One region of the Shinella sp. JR1-6 genome, then DNA from elsewhere that is predicted to be linked to it. Evidence: riboswitches for the same ligand, from Rfam matches in the RefSeq annotation. Region 1 holds a riboswitch; each other region holds the start of a gene.
The links. Region 1 has a riboswitch for cobalamin ahead of bluB (5,6-dimethylbenzimidazole synthase). Riboswitches for the same ligand answer to the same signal wherever they lie in the genome.
Positions count from the first base shown of each region.

Region 2: linked by a shared signal. The riboswitch ahead of metE (5-methyltetrahydropteroyltriglutamate--homocysteine S-methyltransferase) and the one ahead of bluB (5,6-dimethylbenzimidazole synthase) in region 1 are both predicted to bind cobalamin.
Region 3: linked by a shared signal. The riboswitch ahead of EXZ48_RS09670 (CbtB-domain containing protein) and the one ahead of bluB (5,6-dimethylbenzimidazole synthase) in region 1 are both predicted to bind cobalamin.
Region 4: linked by a shared signal. The riboswitch ahead of nrdH (glutaredoxin-like protein NrdH) and the one ahead of bluB (5,6-dimethylbenzimidazole synthase) in region 1 are both predicted to bind cobalamin.

Region 1 is NZ_SHMI01000005.1:31,743-37,203, forward strand. Features, by position in the region: gene EXZ48_RS10105 (NAD+ synthase) at 1-167, shown strand, start outside; gene EXZ48_RS10110 (ammonium transporter) at 171-527, shown strand; gene EXZ48_RS10115 (diguanylate cyclase domain-containing protein) at 626-2,137, shown strand; gene EXZ48_RS10120 (SDR family oxidoreductase) at 2,374-3,192, shown strand; cobalamin riboswitch at 3,249-3,470, shown strand; gene bluB (5,6-dimethylbenzimidazole synthase) at 3,516-4,208, shown strand; gene EXZ48_RS10130 (DUF2865 domain-containing protein) at 4,201-5,310, opposite strand.
Region 2 is NZ_SHMI01000011.1:19,051-24,511, reverse strand. Features, by position in the region: gene EXZ48_RS19155 (LysE/ArgO family amino acid transporter) at 1-286, opposite strand, end outside; gene EXZ48_RS19150 (LysR family transcriptional regulator ArgP) at 383-1,279, shown strand; gene metE (5-methyltetrahydropteroyltriglutamate--homocysteine S-methyltransferase) at 1,438-3,789, opposite strand; cobalamin riboswitch at 3,888-4,102, opposite strand; gene EXZ48_RS19140 (sugar-binding domain-containing protein) at 4,201-4,533, shown strand; gene EXZ48_RS19135 (Lrp/AsnC family transcriptional regulator) at 4,823-5,326, shown strand; gene EXZ48_RS19130 (hydantoinase/oxoprolinase N-terminal domain-containing protein) at 5,330-5,461, shown strand, end outside.
Region 3 is NZ_SHMI01000004.1:417,465-422,925, reverse strand. Features, by position in the region: gene cobW (cobalamin biosynthesis protein CobW) at 1-1,029, opposite strand, end outside; gene cobU (bifunctional adenosylcobinamide kinase/adenosylcobinamide-phosphate guanylyltransferase) at 1,033-1,557, opposite strand; gene EXZ48_RS09675 (CbtA family protein) at 1,559-2,353, opposite strand; gene EXZ48_RS09670 (CbtB-domain containing protein) at 2,366-2,542, opposite strand; cobalamin riboswitch at 2,590-2,957, opposite strand; gene EXZ48_RS09665 (peptidoglycan-binding protein) at 3,037-4,992, opposite strand; gene EXZ48_RS09660 (cobyric acid synthase) at 5,143-5,461, opposite strand, start outside.
Region 4 is NZ_SHMI01000010.1:15,006-20,466, forward strand. Features, by position in the region: gene nrdE (class 1b ribonucleoside-diphosphate reductase subunit alpha) at 1-2,093, opposite strand, end outside; gene nrdI (class Ib ribonucleoside-diphosphate reductase assembly flavoprotein NrdI) at 2,081-2,476, opposite strand; gene nrdH (glutaredoxin-like protein NrdH) at 2,487-2,708, opposite strand; cobalamin riboswitch at 2,959-3,177, opposite strand; gene EXZ48_RS18130 (cold-shock protein) at 3,394-3,597, shown strand; gene EXZ48_RS18135 (MFS transporter) at 3,694-4,905, shown strand; gene cls (cardiolipin synthase) at 4,994-5,461, opposite strand, start outside.

The DNA.
Region 1 (5,461 bases):
TCGTCGCCCGCGGGCATGACGCGGCGACCGTGCACCGCGTCGAGCACCTGCTCTACATCGCCGAGTACAAGCGCCGCCAGTCCGCGCCGGGCGTGAAGATCACCAAGAAGAATTTCGGACGAGACCGGCGCTATCCGATCACCAACCGTTATCGCGACCGGGGGTAGGGCGTGGGCGATCCCGCCGACAAGCCGGGCCTGCGCCCGGCCTTCACCGAGGAGGAAGTCCGGCTGATCCGGCTGTGGTCACTCAGTGATCTTTCGGCCGGGCGGCAGCTTTCGGCGCAGATCGCTTATTTCGCTACGCCGGCGGTTTTCGGCTTCTACGGCTTTGCAACCGGCAGCCTCGTCATTCTCGGCGTTGCCTTCCTTTCCATCCTGCTGCTCCTCGTCTGGGGTGTCGTCACCACCTGGCGCGACCAGCGCAATCTTGTGCTGATGCAGTCTATCTGCCGGAAGCTCTCGGCGGAGGAGGAGACTCGGCAGGATGGAGCGTCAGGTTTCCCGGATCCGGCTGGCGGAAGTTAAGTTTTCGCTCACCAGCTCATTTAAGCGAATTTTGCCGTCTGTCATTTAGCCTTCGTCCCATAAGCCGGAGAAACCGGCAGGGGACAGGCAGGGAAACGATGACAGGCAAGGCGCAGGTGGGCCGCTCAATGCGGCGACGCGGGGTTGGTCTGGCGATCCGGATGGCGGCGGTGATGATCGTCGTCCTGTTCGGCGCCGCGAACTATCTCGTGCTGGACTATGCCATTGAGCGGGCCGACAGTTTTGCCGCCGAGACCGAGCGCACGCTGGTGCGCAACGAATTCGGCCATCAGATCGACCAGGTGGTGCAGTACCAGAGCCAGTTGTCCTTCTGGGACAAGACCTTCAACGAACTGAAGGACGGCATGCCGGGTGATGCCTTCGTCAAGGATCAGCTGCGCGACTGGATGTGGGCCGACTTCGGCTTTTCCTGGATGATCTTCACCACGCCGGACGGGGAAAAGGTGCTCGGCGTGCATCGCGGCGAGACGGTTTCCGAAAGCAAGGCGCGCGAGAAGCTGCATTGGGTGAGCGACCTGACGCTCAAGGCCGAGCGCGCCTACCGCGAGGCGCTGTCGCCCGACCGTGGCGGATGGCAGGTCCAGGGCGCCAAGGAGGACCCCGACCTGCTGACGCCGGCGCTGCCGGAAATCCACGTCTCCGGCATGCGCCTCATCGACCGCGTCATGAGCATCGTCGTCGTGCAGGCAGTTATCCCGAAGTCGCTCTACATTCCCGCAAGCCGGATGCAGCCGACGCTGCTGATCACCGTCAAGCCGGTTTCGCAGAAGATGCTGGCCAATACCGAGCGGCGACTCGGTTTGCGCGACCTCGGCTTCACGCCCATCGTGACGCAGGAGCCGGGGCTGGTGATGACGCCGGTCGGTGCCGATACCTACAATCCGATGGTCGCCTCCTGGCGGCCGAACATGCCCGGCCTGTTCGTCTGGAAATCGGCACTGCCGCAGATCGCGATGTTCGTGCTGGTCTTTGCCGGCGTCATGCTGTTTGTCACGCTGCGCTTCTCTGCACTGGTCAAGGCACTGCAGCGCAGCGAGGCGCAGAACGCCTTCCTTGCCCAGCACGATCCGCTGACGGGGCTGAAGAACCGCAGCGGTTTCGACGAAGAGGTGCGCCATGCCATCCGCAAGGGCGAGAGCCAGCCCTTCTCGATCGTCGCTCTCGACCTCGACCGGTTCAAGGCCGTCAACGACCGGTACGGCCATGCGGCTGGCGATGCGGTGCTGCAGGCTGTCGCACGCCGCTTTTCCGAGCGTATCGGCCCGCTCGGTACGGTCGCCCGCCTCGGCGGCGATGAGTTTTCCGTGCTCCTTGGCGGTGTCTCCAGCCGCGAGATGCTCCTCGAGCTTGCTGAGGGCCTTGTCCGGGATGCGCAAATACCGATCGCCCATGACGGGCAGCTTCTGGTCATCGGCGGCAGCGCGGGCATTGCCCAGTTCCCGGACCATGGTGGTAGCCTGCACGATGTGATGGTGATGGCGGATGCGGCGCTCTATGCGGCCAAGAATGCCGGTCGCAACCGAGCCGTTCATGTCGGCGACATGGCTGGCGACGCGATTGCCGAAGCCGATGCGGTACGCGCGGCCTGACCAGTCGCCCTGCGCACTGAAGCGCCTACCGCCTTGTTTCCATGGGGTTTCCGCCAGGATGCGCCGCAGCAGGCGCCGGCCCTGTCTGAAGATAGTCGTGTCCGGTCGGTCTCTGTCTCCGGAAATGGCTTGAGAAACAGCCCGATAGGGGATTTGCTTGCGGAAATGAATCATGTGTCGATCGGCTTCTCGTTGTTCGCGAGCCAGTGTCGGCCGGTCTGCAAGGGAGGCATGGCATGAGTGAAGGTGCGCGGCTCGACGGCAAGATCGCCGTCGTCACGGGAGGAACGCAGGGACTGGGGGCGACGATCGCCCGGCTCTTTGCCGAGCGGGGTGCGGCGGGCCTCGTCATCTGCGGTCGCAATGCCGCCAAGGGCGAGGCGAAGGCCAAGGAGATTTCCGGCGCGACGGGTGTTGCGACACTCTATGTGAAGGCCGATCTCGCTGTGGTCGAGGATGCGCGCGCGGTCATTGCCGCCTGCGACGCGGCCTTCGGCCGTGTGGACGCGCTGGTCAACGCCGCCGCCATCACCGACCGCGGCACGATCCTCGATACGAGCCCGGAGCTGTTCGACCGCATGTTCGCGGTCAACGTACGCGCGCCGTTCTTCCTCATGCAGGAGGCGATCACGGTGATGCGGCGCGAGAAGACCGAGGGCACCATCGTCAATATCGGTTCGATGTCGGCCAAGGCCGGCCAGCCCTTCATCGCCGCCTATTGTGCCTCCAAGGGCGCGCTCGAGACGCTGACCAAGAACACGGCCTATGCCGTTCTGCGCAACCGCATCCGTGTCAACGGCCTCAACATCGGCTGGATGGCCTCGGAGGGAGAGGATCGCATCCAGCGCGAATTCCATGGCGCGGCCGACGACTGGCTGGCGAAAGCGGCGGCAAGCCAGCCCTTCGGGCGGCTCGTCGATCCGGCCGAGGTGGCGCGGGCCTGCGCCTATCTCTCCTCGCCGGAATCCGGCCTGATGACGGGCTCGGTGATCTGCTTCGACCAGTCTATCTGGGGTGCCTATGACGGCTCGCCCCATCCGGATGCGCCGCTCTGAGGCGCAGGCACGGCGGTGCATGGCGCAGGCGGGCTTGATCGTGCCCGCAAGCCATGCGCATATCCTTCGCGTCAGGTGCCCGCTCCGGCGGGAGAATCGGGAATCCGGTGCGGGCGAAACGCTCAGGTCCGGAACGTGCCCAACGCTGTGACGGGGATGGTTTGCACCGTAAAAGCTTGAATCGATTCAGGCTTTTGCCACTGGTTGTTCAACCGGGAAGGCAGGTGCCTGCCGCGTAACCCGAAGTCAGAAGACCGGCCTGGCACGATAGACCGAACCGCGCGGACGGCGGCAGGTTGTGACGCATTGTTGGGGAGATGACGATGCGAAGCGAACCCTTGGACCCTCTGGTCCGGGCGGGCGCCTTTTCCCGCGAGGAAAAGCAAGCCGTCTACCGTGCCATCGAAACGCGCCGCGACGTGCGCGACCAGTTCCTGACCGATCCCCTGCCGGACGACCTCGTCGGCCGCCTGCTGCAGGCCGCTCACAATGCCCCGTCTGTCGGTTTCATGCAGCCATGGAACTTCCTGTTGGTGCGCAGCGCGGCGACCCGTCAGGCGGTGCATGCGGCCTTCCTGAAAGCCAATGCCGAGGCGGCGGCGATGTTCGAAGGAGAGCGTCAGGCGCAGTATCGTGCGCTGAAGCTGGAGGGTATCCTGAAGGCGCCGCTGTCGATCTGCGTGACCTGCGATCCGACCCGCGGCGGCAGCGTGGTTCTCGGCCGCACGCACAACCCGCGAATGGACGTCTATTCCACGGTCTGCGCCGTGCAGAACCTGTGGCTCGCGGCGCGGGCGGAAGGCGTCGGCGTCGGCTGGGTCAGCATCTTCCACGACAGCGATATCCGTTCGATCCTCGGCATACCCGGCCATGTCGAGATCGTCGCCTGGCTGTGCGTCGGCTTCGTCGACCGACTCTACGGTGAGCCGGAGCTGGCGGTGAAGGGCTGGCGGCAACGCCTGCCGCTGGAAGACCTGGTGTTCGAGGAACGCTGGCCGGAGGAAGGCGTCAGTTGACGCCGGCATCCACCGGGCGGCCGAGGTCGATGGCGGATTCGTTGGCCGGCAGGAAGACCGGGCCGACCGTGCGCACCTTGCTGCTGGCCGGGTCGTAGTCGCGCTCCTCGACCTTCGCCGGCATCTTGACCGGGGTCTCTTCCTTCTTCGGCAGGGTGCGAATGGTGGTGATCGAGCCGCTGTCGGAATCGTCGGCGGTGCCGGCGCGCGCGGTCTCGGCGTCGTCGCCCTTCAGCGCCTTCTCGCGCTTGATCATCTCCTGGTAGTAGGCCGAGAGGTTGCAGCCGCAGGCGCCGGGCTTGGAAAGGTCGCGCGTGCGGTAGGAGAAGGCGTTCGGCATTTCGTAATAGGGGCGGCCCGTGACCGTGGAGGTCATCTGCTCGGTTTCCTGGCCGCTGGTCATCGACTGGTAGAACAGTTCGGTCTCGGTTTCCGGGCACATCATGGCGCAGACCTTCTGGTCGCGCCGGAAGTCGAGCGGTGTCGCGCCCGACGAGATCGGGAAGAAGCCGCCGTCGCAGGTGCGCACGCAGACGGTGCGCAGGTTGCCATGGCCGTTGCTGCCGCCGAGCGAGCGCAGTTTCAGGCGCTCGCTGCCGTCGGGCGCGGTGCCGAGGGGCAGGGTGCGCTTTTCATCGAGCGTGCGCAGCGTCTCGGTCGCCGCGATCGGCATGACCTTCGCCTCGTTGCCGCAGCCGTTGCTCGCCAGGAGGGCGGTGAGACGGCTGCGCTTGCCCTGCGACGAGGTGCCGCCGGCAAATTCGCGGCGCTTCTTGTCGAGGATTTCAAGGTTGCGCTCCATCTTGCCGATGACGCTTGAGAGCGTGTCGCAAGCTTCGGCATTCGCCCCGCCGACCACGATGATGCTGCCGCCCGAGCAGCCAAGGCGGCGCTGGTCACTCTTGGCCTTGCGCAGCTGAATGTTCTGGCGGGCGATCGCGCCGGCATATTTGCGGGCGCTCGTCGTATCGACCACCACCTTGGGCAGGTTGGCCAGCTCCGCCTGGAGGCGCTCGCACACGTTCGCCGCCGCCGTGCCGCCCGATAGGAGCAGCGGCAGGCCGGTTGCAATGGCAAGGAGGAGGCGAAGGCGCCCGGTCACATCATCGATCCCGTGAATTGGTTGGGCCGCGTTCCGGCCGCATATGCAGTTCCTATCATAGGCCCTGGCGGGGGAAGCGCAACGTGCTCCCGGATTTGTGATTAATGTCGGTCACAAAATATGAGTTGCGTATTCACCTTTTTGCCCGTGG
Region 2 (5,461 bases), on a different contig from region 1:
AGGAGCGAAAAGCGGAACAGAGGTTTTTTGCGCCATACCAGACGAGGAACGCAGCGCCGCCATAGCGCATCACCGGCTCGAGCCAGGGAAGCACCGCGGCGATCTGCCGGAAGCTGGTGATGCCGATGAGGATCAGTATCGCGTCGGACAGGGCGCAGGTAAGGCAGATGGCGAAGACATGCTCGTTGCGCAGCCCCTGCCGCAACACGAAGGCGTTCTGCGCGCCGATGGCGAGGATCAGGCTGAGGCCCATGGAAAGGCCGGTGACATAGACGGAAAAGCTCATGCGCGGCGGTGCCCCCTCTTCGCTATGTCCCCCATAGCGCCGCAAGATTATTTAGTATAATTAATGCTTCTTACTCCAATTAAGGAAAACTAACTCGTGTTCGACTATTCCGCTCTCCGCGCCGTCGCTGCCGTGGTGCAGTCGGGTAGCTTCGAAAAGGCGGCCGGCCTTCTGGGCGTGACACCCTCCGCCGTCTCCCAGCGCGTCAAGCAGCTGGAAGAACGGCTCGGCACCGTGCTGATCGCGCGCGGCAACCCGTGCACCGCGACGGATACGGGCGAATGGCTCTGCCGGCACATGGAGAATGTCGGCATGCTGGAAAGCGAGCTGCTGCACCAGTTGCCGGCCCTCGCCCCGCCCGACGAAACCCGCAAGGCCGTCACACTGCACATTGCAACCAATGCCGACAGCCTCGCGACGTGGTTCCTCACAGCCATAGCGAACTTCTCGAAGGATGCGCCCTATCTGCTGAATGTCGCGATCGACGACGAAGATCACACCGCCGAATGGCTGCAGCGCGGCCGCGTTCTGGCAGCGGTCACCAGCCTTGAGAAACCGGTGCAGGGCTGTCGCCGCCTGTCGCTTGGCACGCTGCGCTACCATGCGACGGCGAGCCCGGACTTCATGGAGCGGCACTTCCCGGCAGGCGTCACGGTCGAGGCGCTGATGCGCGCGCCGTCGCTCGTCTTCAACCAGAAGGACCGCCTGCAGAACCGCTGGGTCCGCCAGGTCTTCGGGCAGGACCTCGCCTGCCCGGCGCATTGGCTGCCTTCAACGCAGGGCTTCATTGATGCGAGCCTTGCCGGCCTGGGGTGGGGTATGAACCCCGAACCGCTCGCTGAAGCGCATCTGAAGACGGGGCGGCTGGTGGCACTGCGCCCACAGACCCCCCTCGACATTCCGCTCTCCTGGCAGATAAACCGCCTCGCCGCGGATCGGCTGGCCGGTCTCACCCGGGAGGTGACGGCGATTGCCCGGCGTTTCCTCTTGTGACAGGAAGGCAAGCATCCTCCTGAGCCACCGAAACTGCGCGCAAGCCGTCGTGCTCGTTGCTCCGGCCAGCAATACAATTCGCCGGCAGCGGCCAGTGCGACCACGCGGCCCCGCAGACGCCGGGATTGCTCCCGGCATCGTCGATCGGCGCGTGGTGCTCACCGCCCCGAGGCCGCCGCAGCGCGCGACCCGCGCAGCTGCCGCGCCGCTTCCACCATGTTCAGGAGCGCCGGCTTTACCTCTTCCCATTTGCGGGTCTTGAGGCCGCAATCGGGATTGACCCAGATCTGGCGATCCTCAAGACGCTCCCGCGCCAGTGTGATGAGGTCTGCCATCTCCTTGACGTCGGGCACGCGCGGCGAATGGATGTCGTAGACACCGGGGCCGATCTCGTTCGGATACTTGAAGCTCCGGAAGGCATCGAGCAGCTCCATCCTGGAACGGGACGTCTCGATGGAGATAACGTCGGCATCCATCGCCGCAATGGCCGCGATGATGTCGTTGAACTCCGAATAGCACATATGGGTATGGATCTGGGTTTCGTCCGCGACGCCCGCCGAAGAAAGGCGGAAGGATTCGATCGCCCAGTCCAGATAGTGCCGCCAGTCCCTGTGGCGCAACGGCAGGCCCTCACGAAGCGCAGCCTCGTCGATCTGGATCAGCTTCGCACCAGCCCTTTCGAGATCCAGAACCTCGTCGCGGATGGCGAGCGCAATCTGCCGGCAAACCGTGCTGCGCGCAACGTCGTCCCGCACGAAGGACCAGTTGAGGATCGTCACCGGCCCCGTCAGCATGCCCTTCACCGGCTTTTCGGTGAGCGACTGGGCGTGACGCCACGACCGTACCGTCATCGGGTTGGGGCGGGAGACGTCGCCGAAAATGATCGGTGGGCGCACATAGCGCGATCCGTAGCTCTGCACCCAGGCGCACTGCGTGAAGGCGAAACCGGAGAGCTGCTCGCCGAAATATTGCACCATGTCGTTGCGCTCGAACTCGCCGTGAACGAGCACATCGAGGCCGATCTCCTCCTGCCAGCGGATGGCGTCCTCGGTCTGCTTCTGCAGGAATGCCTCGTAGTCCTTATAGCTGAGGGTACCTTTGGCATGCGCCGACCGCGCCTTGCGAACCTCGCCGGTCTGCGGGAACGAACCGATCGTCGTCGTCGGAAACAGCGGCAGCCCGATCGCCGCCGCCTGCAGGCGCCGCCGATCCTCGAAGGCATTCATACGCTTCTTCATTCCCCCGTCGATACCGGCCATGCGGCCCTGGACGAGGGGATCAGTCACCTTCGGCGAGGAGGCCCGGGCGGTGATCGCCTGCGTGGCATCGTCGACGGCTTGCCGGACGGCATCCTTGCCCGCGGCCAGGCCCCTGCCGAGGATCGCGAGTTCATCCAGCTTCTGGGTCGCGAAGGACAACCAGGCTTTCAGATCCTCGTCGAGTGCCGTCTCCAGGGAGAGGTCGACAGGGACATGCAGCAATGCGCACGACGCGGCGACCTCGATGGCATCGACCCCGCGCGCGGCAACGACCGGTGCCAACCGCTCCAGAAGGGTGGCAAGGTCTGCACGCCAGATGTTGCGGCCGTCGACGACGCCGAGCGATAGGGTCTGATCGGGACGCATAGCCGCTGCAACCGCATCAAGCTGTTCCGGAGCGCGCACCAGATCGACATGGAGGCCGGCGACCGGAAGCGCGGCCGCGGCATCGAGATTGTCGCCCAACGACCCGAAATAGGTGGTGAGCATGATCTTCAGCTCAGGAACGGCCGCCGCGAAGGCCGCGTACGCCACCTTGAAGGCATGGCGCTCGCCTTCGGTCAGGTCAAGGGCGAGGACCGGTTCGTCCACCTGCACCCAGTCCGCACCGGCGGCGTGCAACCGGCGGAACAACGCTTCATAGACCGGCAGCAGCCTTGTCAGAAGATCGAGCGGCTTGAAGGTCGCGGGACGAGCCTTGGCAAGTTTCAGAAACGTGACCGGTCCAAGCACGACCGGACGCGTATGGATGCCAAGCGTCTTGGCCTCCAGGAAATGATCGACCGGCTTCTGCCCGGTCAGCGTGAAGACCTGATCCTCGCAAACCTCCGGCACCATGTAGTGGTAGTTGGTATCGAACCACTTGGTCATTTCGAGCGCGGGAACGCCGTGGCCGTGATGGGCATGGCCGCAACCGGCGTGCCTCCCCTCCTGGCTGCCGCGCGCCATGGCGAAAGAGACGGACAGCGGCACGTCGCCGCCCTCCCAGCCATAATCCGCCGGGATTGCGCCGACCATGACCGCGGTATCGAGCACATGGTCGTAGAAGGAGAAGTCGTTCGAGGGGATTTTGGTGATCCCGCGATCGCGCTGGAGCATCCAGGCTTCCGCCCGCAGCGTCTTCGCAGTTTCAAGAAGATCGTCTTCGGTGATCCTGCCGGACCAGAAACCTTCGAGCGCGAACTTCAATTCGCGGTGGCGGCCGATGCGCGGAAAGCCGAGAGAGCCGACCGAGAGAGTTTTGTTGGACATTGTCATACCCCATTGGTTGGTGGGGGCATGGGTAAGCGGACGCGTGCGGCCATCCCCGTCAAAGACGGACCGCAGCAACCACCGGGACACCCCGCCCGTGGACGTTGTTTCGTCTTGGCAGGTCTCCTGGCTCACGGGTCGTCACTGCTGTCCGTCTTCCCAAGGCAGGCGCCTCAGTGACATCCTGGACAGCGGCTCACCGCTTACAGTTGCGGGGGCAGCCCCGGCATTGCCGAATGATCGGCGCACCGGATTCCCTCTTAGCCCTGGAGAGGCAGAGCCGCTCCAGGGAACCACGACATCAGGACTTCATGGTATCCGGGCCGGATTGTCAATAGACATAAAGAAATACTTATGCCTTTATGTATTTTTTATCACCCTGGAACTGCCCGCCCCCCCGAGGGCCTGAGCGTGGTGCAAGTCACCGGCGCATCTGCGGGAAACCGGGAACTTTCCGCGGAATTCTGCGCGGCCATCATGGTGCAATCTCGGCGCCGCCGCGGTCTTGATTTGCCGCTTCATCGACGGCGAGGACGGCAGAATACCGACGATTTCGACAACCGCGTCATCGGCATCGAACTCGACGATCTGCTCAGCCTCCCGCGGCGACTGTGCGTGGCCGGCGACGCCAACAAGACGGATGCTATCCGTGCCGTGCTCAAGGGCGGCCATGCCACCCATCTCGTCACCGACATGGCATCCACCGAGCAGTTGCGTCAGGATCAGGCACCCGACGAGTGGTGACAAGCACCAAGCACGGATAGCAGCCGTGCTGGGGTCGCCCCACCTCAGCGCCGCCTGGTGCGCTCGCCTGCCTTGACAGAGATCCCCTCAAAAGGATCAGCAAACCCTAGCGCGCCACCCAGACGACACGTCATGGCACTCCGCTAATTTCCGATTCGGCAACAAATCGTACGCCAAGGACCATATCCGGGTCATTTTCGGAAAAATTCACCCTATGCGGCTGAAATATTCTTGACACAATTCCGTTTCGGAAATTTACTGCTCAAAACAGGCCGAAATGGAACGCCCCATGACACAGCGTTATGTCGTTGACGATCTGGACCGCGAGATCATCCGTTATCTCTCAGAGGACGGGCGCCTCTCGGCGGCGGAAATCGCTGGCCGGATCGGCAGCGTCTCCGAACGCACGATCCGTAATCGCATCGCCGCCCTGCTCCAGGCGAAGATGATCGTGATCGGCGCCATTCCCGATCCCGTGGCGCTCGGACGTGACGTGCAGGTCGAGCTTCTGATCGAGGTCGAAGCCGGCAAGATAGAAGACGTTGCCATCCAGCTCGCGGAGTACGAGGAGATCGGCTACCTGGCCGCGACCAGCGGTACAGCCAATCTCAGCGCCTCGCTCTTCGTCGCCGATCACGCGGCGCTTCTCGAATTCATGGATCAGGAACTGGGCAAGCTGCCCGGCGTCAAACGCGTGACGAGTTCGGCGGTCCTGCGGCTCTACAAGGTATTCGGCACGAGAACCACCGCGATCGGCCGCGGCACGGACCTCGGCGGCAAGAAGAAAGGATGACCCATGCTGCGCATTGGGGTGGATGTGGGCGGGACCAATACGGATGCGGCGCTGCTGCGCGGCACCGAGGTTCTGGCAACGGTGAAGGCCTCGACCACGGCTGACGTGACCTCGGGCGTCGGCGCGGCAATCCGC
Region 3 (5,461 bases), on a different contig from region 1:
CGCACGCACGGCGGCTTCATCCATGTCATGCAGGCCGATGACGACGAGGCGGGTACCGCGGGCCTCGCCCGGGGCCCAGGCACGCTCGAAATAATGGTCGATACGGCTGCCGACGGCCTGGATGAGCAGGCGCAGCGGCTTGCCGGGCACATCGGCAAACCCCTTGACGCGCAAGACGTCATGCGTGGCGATGGCGCCCTTGAGACGCTCGATGAAGGCGGCCGGATCCACGATGGCGGGCAGCTCGACGACAAAACTGTCGAACTCGTCGTGGTCGTGCTCCTCGCCGTTCTCGTGCTCCATCTCGTGGTGCGACTTGCGGTTGGCGATGTCGTCCTCCGTGCCGACGCCGAGGCCCAGCAGTACGGCGGCGGCGACCTCGCCATTCTTCGCCTCGATCATCGAGGGTTTGCGTTCCGTGCGAGAGGCGACCTCGTCGCGCACCGCCTTGAGGCCTTCGGCATCGATCAGGTCGGTCTTGTTGAGCACGATAAGGTCCGCGGCGGTAAGCTGGTCCTCGAACAGTTCCTCGAGCGGGCTTTCATGGTCGAGGTTCTCGTCTTCGACGCGCAGCGCATCCACCCGGTCGTGGTCGTCAGCAAAGCGGCCGGCGGCAACGGCGGCGCTGTCGACGACAGTCACCACGCCGTCCACCGTCACCTGCGTCTTGATTTCCGGCCAGTTGAAGGCGGCGACCAGCGGCTGCGGCAGGGCGAGGCCCGAAGTCTCGATGACGATATGGTCCGGGCGGTTCTCCCGCTCCAGCAGCTTCGTCATGGTGGGAATGAAATCATCGGCGACGGTGCAGCAGATACAGCCGTTGGTCAGCTCGATGATGTCGTCCTCGGTGCAGGCTTCCGCGCCGCAGCCCTTCAGCACGTCGCCGTCGACCCCGAGATCCCCGAACTCGTTGATGATGAGCGCGATGCGTTTTCCTCCGGCATTCTGCAGGAGGTTGCGGATCAGCGTCGTCTTGCCCGCGCCGAGGAAGCCGGTGATGACGGTGGCGGGGATCTTCTGTTGCAGCATGGCTCAACCCTTCATTTTCAGCGGCAGTCCGGCCGCGATAAAATAGACTTCAGGCACGAGGGCGGCGACCTTCTGGTGCAGCCGCCCGGCATGGTCGCGGAATTCGCGCGCCATGCGGTTTTCAGGCACGATGCCGAGGCCGACCTCGTTGGAGACAAGCACGATCCGCCCCGGCGCCTGTCGAAGAGCCTCCAGGAGGCCCGAACATTCGGCGGCGATGTCGCACTCCTCCAGCATCAGGTTCGTCACCCACAGCGTCAGGCAGTCGACGAGCACGGCCCTATCGGCCCGGGCGACGTCAGCGATGCGCGCGGCGAGCGCCAGCGGCTCCTCATGGGTCTGCCAGCCGTCGCCGCGGTCCTCCCGGTGCCTTGCGATGCGCTCGCGCATCTCGTCGTCGAAGGCGCGGCCCGTGGCGATGTAATGACGCGAGAGGCCGGTCTCGGCGACCAGCCTCTCGGCAAAAGCGGATTTTCCGGAACGCGCGCCGCCCAGAACCAGGACGGCTCCGGGCGATGTCACTGTCATATCAGGCTGCCTTGGCGATCTTCTCGTTGGCAAAGCCGAGCGAGAGGCCGAGCACGATCCAGAAGAACAGGGTCGTGGCAAGGGCAGCGACGGCGAACTCCGCACCGAGCACGGCCGGAACGTTGCTGGAAATGTCGCTGGGCTGCGGGGCGCCATAGACCTGCGGCGCCGCGATCAACGCAATGCCGATGACCTTGGCGACGATGTTCGGCTTGAGGAACAGCAGGTAGAGGCCGGCCGCCGACAGGATGACGGTTGCGATCCACCACACCTGGCGGTCGCCGAGATCGGCGGCAGGGAAGCCCGGAAGCTCCGGCGGCAGGCCGATGGCCGGCAGCATGTGCACGGCAAGCCAGCCGGCCGCGCCCCAGAGCGCGCCGTTCGCCACCGTGATCGGATGGCCGGACACGAGGCTGAAACCGGCAAGCAACAGGCCGAAACCAGCGCCCGTGACGAGGTTTGCCAGAAGCGTGCCGGAGAACCGGCTCATGCCGAACATGATGCCGCCTTCCTCGTGATCCTCCCCCTCATGGGCATAGGCGACGGAGACCGGCGAGAGCGCAGAGGCCATGTCGAGGATGACCGCGCCGAGCGAAGAATGCTCCTGCGTCTGTGCAGCGCCTTCCGTGCCCGTGGCCGGCGTCGTGCCTTCGGTTGCGGGTGCGGCTTCGTCGCCGCCCTCGAACTCCTCGGCATGCAGGATGAGCGGCACGACTCGAGCCTCCTGGGCGGCTGTCATCAGCACGCCGGAGAACAGCCCGGCCACCAGGGCGGCCAGGAGATAACGAACGATCATGTCGAAAACTCCTTAGTGGCAGGGAAAGCCGTAGGAGTGACGCGTATCGTGTGCCGTGTCGTGCAGCACGGCGGAATTCGCAAGGCCCGCACCGAACACCAGGAAGGCGCCGAGCAGAAGAGCGAAAACACCGGCGACGAGACGGTCGTTTGCGGAAAGGGTAACAGAAGACGTAGTCGAAACAGCCATGACAACCTCCGTGCAGGCAGCGGGGAAACCTCCCCAGGTCGGACGAAATGTCCTTCACATTGGCTGGCAGGTCTCCTGGCTCGCAGCGTCGGGCGTTGAAAACGCCTGCGGGGCACCCTCGCCTTCCCAGGCTAAGGCATCGCGAAAAGGCGGACGATTCGTAGAAGAAGAGGCGTCCAACCCCTGCTGATCGCGATGCCACCCAGTGGCTTTTCCGTCTGGTTCTCACAGCGCGAAACCACGGCACCATTGCCCCGCTCCCCGCAGATCCTCCCATCCGGATGGGCGTCCCTCGCCACTCTACAGTCGCGGGGTCGGCCGTGATTGCAGCGCCCTGATTGGGTCCGCCGCGTCACATTCCCATTTACTCCCCGATCCGTTTCCGGATCCGGGAACCATCCAATAGTCTGGATGATTATGCTTCCACCCCCGGGAAGTCAATCGACCGGCAGCGTCATCACCTGTGCTGAAACCGCCGCCCGGCCGTCGTATTCTCAATAGCCGGGGATGATCACCAGACCGCCACCATCGTTGTAGTAGCCGTCGTCGCGGTAGTAGCGCTCGTAGTAGCCATCGACCGGGCCTTCCAGCACGTCATAGTCCTGCTGGTAGCGGCGCTGGCGATTCTGCCTGGTCTCGGCATATTGCGCAGCCTGCCGAAGCGCACGGTACTGCTGGCGGGAAAGATAACCATCGGCGCGGTAGCCCGACGAGCCCTGCCAGGCGGCGATCGCCGAACGGGTGCGCGAACCGAAGACGCCATCGACGCCGTAGGTGTTGAAGCCGAGCATGCTGAGCCAGCGCTGCGCCTGGGCGCGGGTCGAGCGCTCCATATAGGCCTCGCGCCGGTCGACGATCGGCTGCTCGGCCTTGCGCTCGGCCTCAACAATCGCCGTTTCGCTGTCCGTCCTGGGCTTTGCTTCCTGCCGGGCGGTGTTTGACAGCGCCGACAGGCGCTCGCGCGCATCGGCGACGAAGCGGCCGTCCGGATATTCGTCGAGATAGGCGCGGAAAGCCTTTTCCGAGCCGTCGAGCACGGCCTTCTGGAAAGTCTCTTCCTCGCGCTTGGCCGCATCGTCGGCCTGCTCGACGGCAAGGCCGCGGTCCTTCCTGTCGGCGCCCTGCGCTTCGTTTTCACGGGCGGCAGTCGCCGTGTCGTTCTCCTGCGCGGCACGCTCGGCGGCGGCCGCCTCCTCGGCGCGCTTTTCAGCCTCTTCTGCAAGGCGGGCCGCCTCGGCAGCCTTCGCCTCGGCATCGGCAGCCGCCTTCGCGGCTTCCGCCTTCAGCCGCTCCACCTCGGCCGCCTTTTCTTCGGCAAGCTTGCGTGCAGCGGCGGCCTCTTCCTCGATCCGCGCCTTCTCGGCCGCAGCCGCCTTCTCCGCTTCGACGCGCTTGGCTTCGGCTTCGCGCCGGGCCGCGGCTTCCTCTTCCGCACGCGCCTTTTCCGCAGCGGCCGTCTCTTCGGCCTTTCGTCGTTCGGCTTCCGCCTTCAGCCGGGCCGCTTCCTCCGCCTTGGCCTTGTCGGCGGCAGCCGCGGCCTCCGCTTTCAGCCGGTTGGCCTCGGCAGCCTGCTCTTCGGCGCGTTTGCGGGCAGCCGCTTCCCTCTCTTCCGTCTCCGCCTTCAGGCGTGCGGCCTCTTCGGCCCGGGCCTTCTCCGCCGCTGCGGCTTCCGCGCGCGCCTTCTCGTCGGCCGCAGCCTTTTCCTCGGCAAGCTTGCGCACTGCGGCGGCCTCTTCGGCCTTCTTCGCATCCGCCGCCGCCTTCAGGCGCGCAGCCTCTTCGGCCTGGGCCTTCTCCGCCGCTGCGGCTTCCACGCGCGCCTTCTCGTCGGCCGCAGCCTTCTCTTCGGCAAGCTTGCGCGCCGCCGCAGCCTCTTCGGCCTTCTTCGCGTCCGCTTCCGCCTTCAGGCGCGCGGCTTCCGCGTCCGCCTTCGCCTTTTCCGCCTCCGCCGTTTTGCGCGCGTCCTCCTCGGCCTTCAAACGGGCCGCCTCGGCGTCGGCCTTTGCTTTTTCAGCCTCGGCGGTCTTGCGCGCCGCTTCTTCAGCCTTGGCCTTTTCCACTGCGGCCTGTTCTTCCGCCTTCGCCTTCTCGGCCGCAGCAGCCTCGTCGGCCTTCGCCTTGGCGTCCGCCTCGGCCTGCTGTGCCGTGCCCGTCGCCGGCTTCGCCTTGGCGGCGGCCTGCAACTCGGCAATGCGCAGACGCGCCATCGAGGCGAAGGTGCCGTTCGGATACTGTTTCAGATAGCCTTCATACTGCGTGACATCGCTGCCCGCAGAGACCTTCTGCCAGAGGGAAAACTCCTCTTCCCAGCGCTTGCCGGCGCTGCCGGCCTCCTTGCCGGTGGCGCTCTGCGCAAAGACGGCCGTCGGCTGACCGGCGAGCGACAGCCCGACGATGCCGGCAATGCCGAGCCGCACCAGAACGGAGCGTGCGAGAGGTCCAGAACCCATGTATCTCACCCTTTCGGATCGCGCGAAGGCGCCAGCACCCGGCGATCCCGGGCGGATTTCCGTCACTCCTCGCACCGAATTCTGGCGCAACTTTGGTGCGGCAGGCCGGCAGCGAAGGAACCCGATGGCTGTACGTTTCAGATGGGCGGTTTAATCAGCCCGGCTTAAAAGACCGTCGAGCCAGCGCGGGTCGAGAACGGCCTCCAGCTCCGCCGCAACCCCATCGAGCGCCGCATCGACACTCTCGCGGTAATCGAAGCCGCCGCCCTCAATGCCGAAATCGGCCAGCAGCCGCGCACGGTAGGCGTCGCTCGACAGGAGGCCGTGCAGATAGGTGCCCATTACCCGCCCGTCGGCCGAGACCGCACCGTCCGGCCGCCCGTCGATGCGGACAGAGGGGCGAAGCGTATCCGGTCCGGTGGTGCGGCCGAGATGGATCTCATAGCCCTCGAGCGGCACATCATATTGC
Region 4 (5,461 bases), on a different contig from region 1:
ATGTAGTAGATGGTCTTGATGCCCTTCTTCCAGGCGTAGATCTGCGCCCTGTTGATATCGCGGGTCGTCGCCGTGTCGCGGAAGAACAGCGTCAGCGATAGGCCCTGGTCGACATGCTGGGTGGCCGCCGCATAGGTGTCGATGATCTTCTCCGGGCCGATCTCGTAGGCGTCCTGGTAATAGTCGAGATTGTCGTTGTTCATGAAGGCGGCCGGGTAATAGACGCGGCCGATCTTGCCTTCCTTGCGGATCTCTATCTTCGAGATGATCGGGTGGATCGAGGACGTCGAGTGATTGATGTAGGAGATCGAGCCCGTCGGCGGCACGGCCTGGAGGTTCTGGTTGTAGAGGCCGCCGTCCATGACGGCCGCCTTCAGCTCAAGCCAGTCCTGCTGCGTGGGGATATGAATGCCCGCCTCTTCGAAAATGCCCCGCACCTTCTCCGTCACCGGCAACCATTCGGCTTCGGTATATTTGTCAAAGTATTCGCCCGAAGCGTATTTCGAGTTCTCGAATCCCTTGAAGCTAACGCCCTTTTCGACCGCCAGCCGGTTGGAGGCGCGGACGGCGTGATAGGTCACCGTGTAGAAATAGATGTTGGTGAAGTCGATGCCTTCCTCCGAGCCGTAGAAGATACGCTCGCGGGCGAGATAGCCGTGCAGGTTCATCTGGCCGAGGCCGATGGCGTGGCTATCGTCGTTGCCCTTCTCGACCGAGGGGACCGAGGAGATGTGGCTCATCTCGGAGACGGCGGTCAGCGCACGGATCGAGGTTTCGATCGTTCGTCCGAAATCCGGCGAGTCCATCGCAGCAGCAATGTTGAGCGAGCCGAGATTGCACGAAATGTCCTTGCCCATCCTGGCATAGGAAAGGTCGTCGTTAAATTCGCTCGCCTCACTTACCTGCAGGATCTCCGAGCAAAGATTGCTCATGGTGATGCGGCCGGCGATGGGGTTCGCGCGGTTCACCGTGTCCTCGAACATGATGTAGGGATAGCCGCTCTCGAACTGGATCTCGGCAAGGATCTGGAAAAAGTCGCGGGCCTTGATCTTCTTCTTGCGGATGCGGCCGTCCTCGACCATCTCGCGGTACTTCTCCGTCACCGAAATCTCGGTGAAGGCCACGCCGTAAACGCGTTCGATGTCATGCGGCGAGAACAGATACATGTCATCGTTGTTGCGAGCGAGCTCGAAGGTGATGTCGGGGATAACGACGCCGAGCGACAGGGTCTTGATGCGGATCTTCTCATCGGCATTCTCGCGCTTGGTGTCGAGGAAACGCAGGATGTCGGGATGATGGGCATGGAGATAGACCGCCCCCGCCCCCTGCCGCGCACCGAGCTGGTTGGCATAGGAGAAACTGTCCTCCAGCAGCTTCATGACAGGGATGACGCCCGACGACTGGTTCTCGATCTGCTTGATCGGCGCGCCCATCTCGCGAAGGTTGGTGAGGGAGAGCGCGACACCGCCGCCCCGCTTGGAAAGCTGGAGCGCCGAATTGATCGAGCGGCCAATGCTCTCCATGTTGTCCTCGATGCGCAACAGGAAGCACGAGACGAGCTCGCCGCGCTGTTTCTTGCCGGCATTGAGGAAGGTCGGCGTTGCCGGCTGGAAACGGCCGGAAATGATCTCATCGACGAGATCGCGGGCAAGCTGCTCGCTGCCGCGCGCCAGCGTCATCGCCACCATGCAGACGCGGTCCTCGTAGCGCTCAAGGTAGCGCTTTCCGTCGAAGGTCTTCAGCGTATAGGACGTGTAGTACTTGAACGCGCCGAGGAAGGTCGGGAATCGGAACTTCTTGTCATAGGCGTGGTCGAAGAGATCGCGTACGAAGTTGAAGGAATACTGGTCGAGCACTTCCTGCTCGTAGTACCCTTCGGTCACCAGATAATCGAGCTTTTCCCTGAGATTGTGGAAGAAGACCGTGTTCTGGTTGACGTGCTGGAGGAAGTATTGCTTTGCCGCCTGCCGGTCCTTGTCGAGCTGGATTTTTCCATCCTCATCGTAAAGGTTCAGCATCGCGTTCAGCGCATGATAGTCCAGCGCGGTGATTTCCGGCGTCTTCGTCGGTTTCTCGAGCGTCATCGTGTCCAAAATCGTTCCAGTCCCTGTCTGACGTTGTCGACGTCCTCATCCATGCCGAGAAGCTCGAAGCGGTAGAGATACGGCACACCGCACTTGGCGGAGATGACGTCGCCGGCGAGCCCGAAGGTCGCCCCGAAATTGCTGTTGCCCGCGGCAATCACGCCGCGAAGGTTCGCGCGGTTTTCCGCATCATTGAGGAAGCGGATCACCTGCTTGGGAACGGCGCCTTTGCCATCCTGGCCGCAATAGGTCGGCACGACGAGGACGAAGGGCGCGCGCGCCCTCAGCGCCTCGTCGGCGCGAAGGGGAATGCGGGAGGCCGGAAGGCCGAGCTTTTGCACGAAGCAATGGGTGTTTTCCGACCGGGAGGAGAAATAGACGAGCTCACCCATCGCCCCGCCCTCAGGCCAGTGCGCTGATCATATCAGGGCGGAAACCGGCCCAATGCTGCTCACCGGCAACGACGACGGGAACCTGACGGTAGCCGAGGCCCTGCACGAGCGCGAAGGCATCTGCATTCTCGGAGATATCGACGACACGGTAATCGATGCCGTGGCGGTCGAGCGCGCGGGTGGTCGCTGAGCATTGAACGCAAGCTGGCTTGGAGTAAACGGTGATCGGCATGGTTTCCTCATATTCTGGCGATTGGGCATGGAGGGGCGTTCGGTCATCCGCCGATGACCGTTCGTGAACTGAAAATAGATAGACGGCGGCCCTCAAGGACGGCCGGAGCGGGGCGCCGCTTACTCGCGCGGAGGCACTGGAAACAAATTCGACATGACTTCACCCCGAAGCTATTCATACGGAGCATCTGGGGAGACGGCGGGGCGGCATCATTCCACAACCCATCGCTCGCCTGCCGGACACCCCGCCCGTGGACGTTCATGAACGAGGCAGGTCTCCTGGCTTGCGGGTCGCGGCATCCGTCCGCCTTCCCAAGGCATTTGCGCCTCAGTGGCTTTGTCGAACGTATGCTCGCCGCTTACAGTTGCGGGGGCAGCTCCGGATTGACGCAGCCATCATGGCCACACCGGATTCCCGTCTTAGCCTCCGACTCTCTCGAATCGGAGGAACCTTGAACACTAGATATGGTATAGGACGCAATTCCGCCGTCAACAGTTAGCTCGATCGCTCGGTTGCGAAACGCAAGTTATCCCCATGACGGATGGCGAAAGCCCTTCGTCGCGAGCACTTTTCCAAGCCTAGATTTCCACAGACACCATTCCAGCGTGAATAAGCGGTTGCCGGACCAGCGTACGACGAATAAGCTCCTGCTGCGGCAAGGTGCCGCTCGATCACTGAGGATACCATGGCTACCGGAACGGTTAAGTTTTTCAATCAGGACAAGGGCTTCGGCTTCATCACCCCCGACAATGGCGGAGCAGACGTGTTTGTTCACATATCTGCGGTACAGTCCGGCGGCCCGCTGCGGGATGGCGCAAAGGTCAGCTACGACATCGGCCAGGATCGCAAGACCGGCAAATCGAAGGCTGAAAACGTTCAAACGCTCTAAGAGCGCGCGCTATTCGATGACGACCTCGGATGCGTATGGTTCATGGACGTCGCCACGGCGTTCGACCACCGCATCCGAACGGTCTCGAATGCAGATATGACCGTCGCCATCCGCACGCCCACGACGCAGCCGAGGACGCACCTCGCAGTTCTTGTGGTTTTGGGGCTAACCCATCTCCTCAACGATCTGATGCAGTCGCTGATTCCGGCTGCCTACCCAATCCTGAAGGATGCGTACGCGCTCGATTTCGTGCAAATCGGCCTGATCACCATGACCTTCCAGATTGCCGGATCGCTGCTGCAGCCGGTCATCGGCATGGTGACCGACAAGCACCCCGCACCCTATTCGCCTGTCGTGGGCATGATGTTCACCCTTTCCGGACTCGTGAGTCTCGCATTCGCCCACAGCTATGCGATAATTCTTGTCTCGGTGGCGCTGATCGGCATCGGATCATCCATATTCCACCCTGAGGCGACCCGTATGGCGCGCTATGCGGCCGGCGGCCGGCAGGGGTTGGCCCAGGGTCTCTTCCAGGTTGGCGGTCAGGCCGGAGGCGCGCTCGGCCCGGTCTTTGCAGCATTGATCATCGTGCCGTTGGGGCAGCCGAGCCTCGCCTGGTTCGCTGCCCTTGCCTTGCTCGCCATGACGCTTCTGGCCTGGATCGGCAGCAAACAGCGCCAGATCAGTGCCGAGTTCGCGGCAATGCGGATAGGTGTAAAGAAGGCGGGCGGAGCGGCACGCCATGCGCCCGCGACGATCGCCATCGGCCTCGTCGTCCTCACGGCACTCATGTTCACCAAGAACGCCTACGGCGAGAGCTTCAAGTCGTTCTACATCTTCTATCTCATGGAGAGGTTCGGCCTTTCCATCCCGGCGGCGCAGATGATGCTGTTCATCTTCCTGCTCGCCTCGGCCGTCGGCGCGCTTGTCGGCGGCATCGTCGGCGACCGCATCGGGCGCTACCGCATCATCTGGATTTCTGTCCTCGGGCCGCTTCCTCTGACACTGATGCTGCCTTATGCTGATCTGTTCTGGACGGGCGTGCTGACAGTGATGATCAACCTGATCATGGCCAGTGCCTTCGCATCGATCCTGATCTATGCAATCGAGCTGCTGCCACATCGCATCGGGTTGATCGGAGGACTGTTTTACGGCCTGAACTTCGGACTTGGCGGTATCGCCGCTGCCCTCCTCGGGATTTTGGCCGACCGCTATGGCGTCGAAACGGTCTATGCCATCTGCTCGTTCCTGCCGCTCGCAGGGCTCCTCGCCTGGTTCCTGCCGAAGATCGAGGAAGGCGGGGCCTAGCGACCTGAAGCGCTTGTCACAACCGCTCCGGAAACCGGAGGACGGCAATACCGCCGAAAGGGCGACGAGACACACATCTCCACCGAGGCTATAAAACGGGTCCGACGATGGCGAGGCCGTTGTTCCTCAGGCGCTTCCAGACAGACCAGCGTCCCACCTCCTCCGGCAGGATCTGCCGGCATCGCGCGAGATAGGCTTCCTGCCGGGCACGCAAGGTTGTTGTCAGGTCGACATCTTCGAGAAGGATGTTGTTCTCGTAGTTGAGATCGAAGCTGCGCCGGTCCATATTCGCCGAGCCGATCAGCGAGATGGCGCCATCCATGGTCAGGGTCTTGGCATGGAGCAGCCCGGCCTCGTACTCGAAAATCGTCACGCCTGCTTGGAGAAGGTCGAGATAATAGCTGCGGCTTGCCGCCGCGACGGCGAAGTCATCATTGCGCGCGGGAAAGATGATGGTCGTCTCGACACCCCGGTTGGCGCAGGCGCAAAGTGCGGCCTGCATGGCAGCATCCGGTACGTAGTAGGGTGTCGTTACGAAGAGCGAACGCTTTGCGGC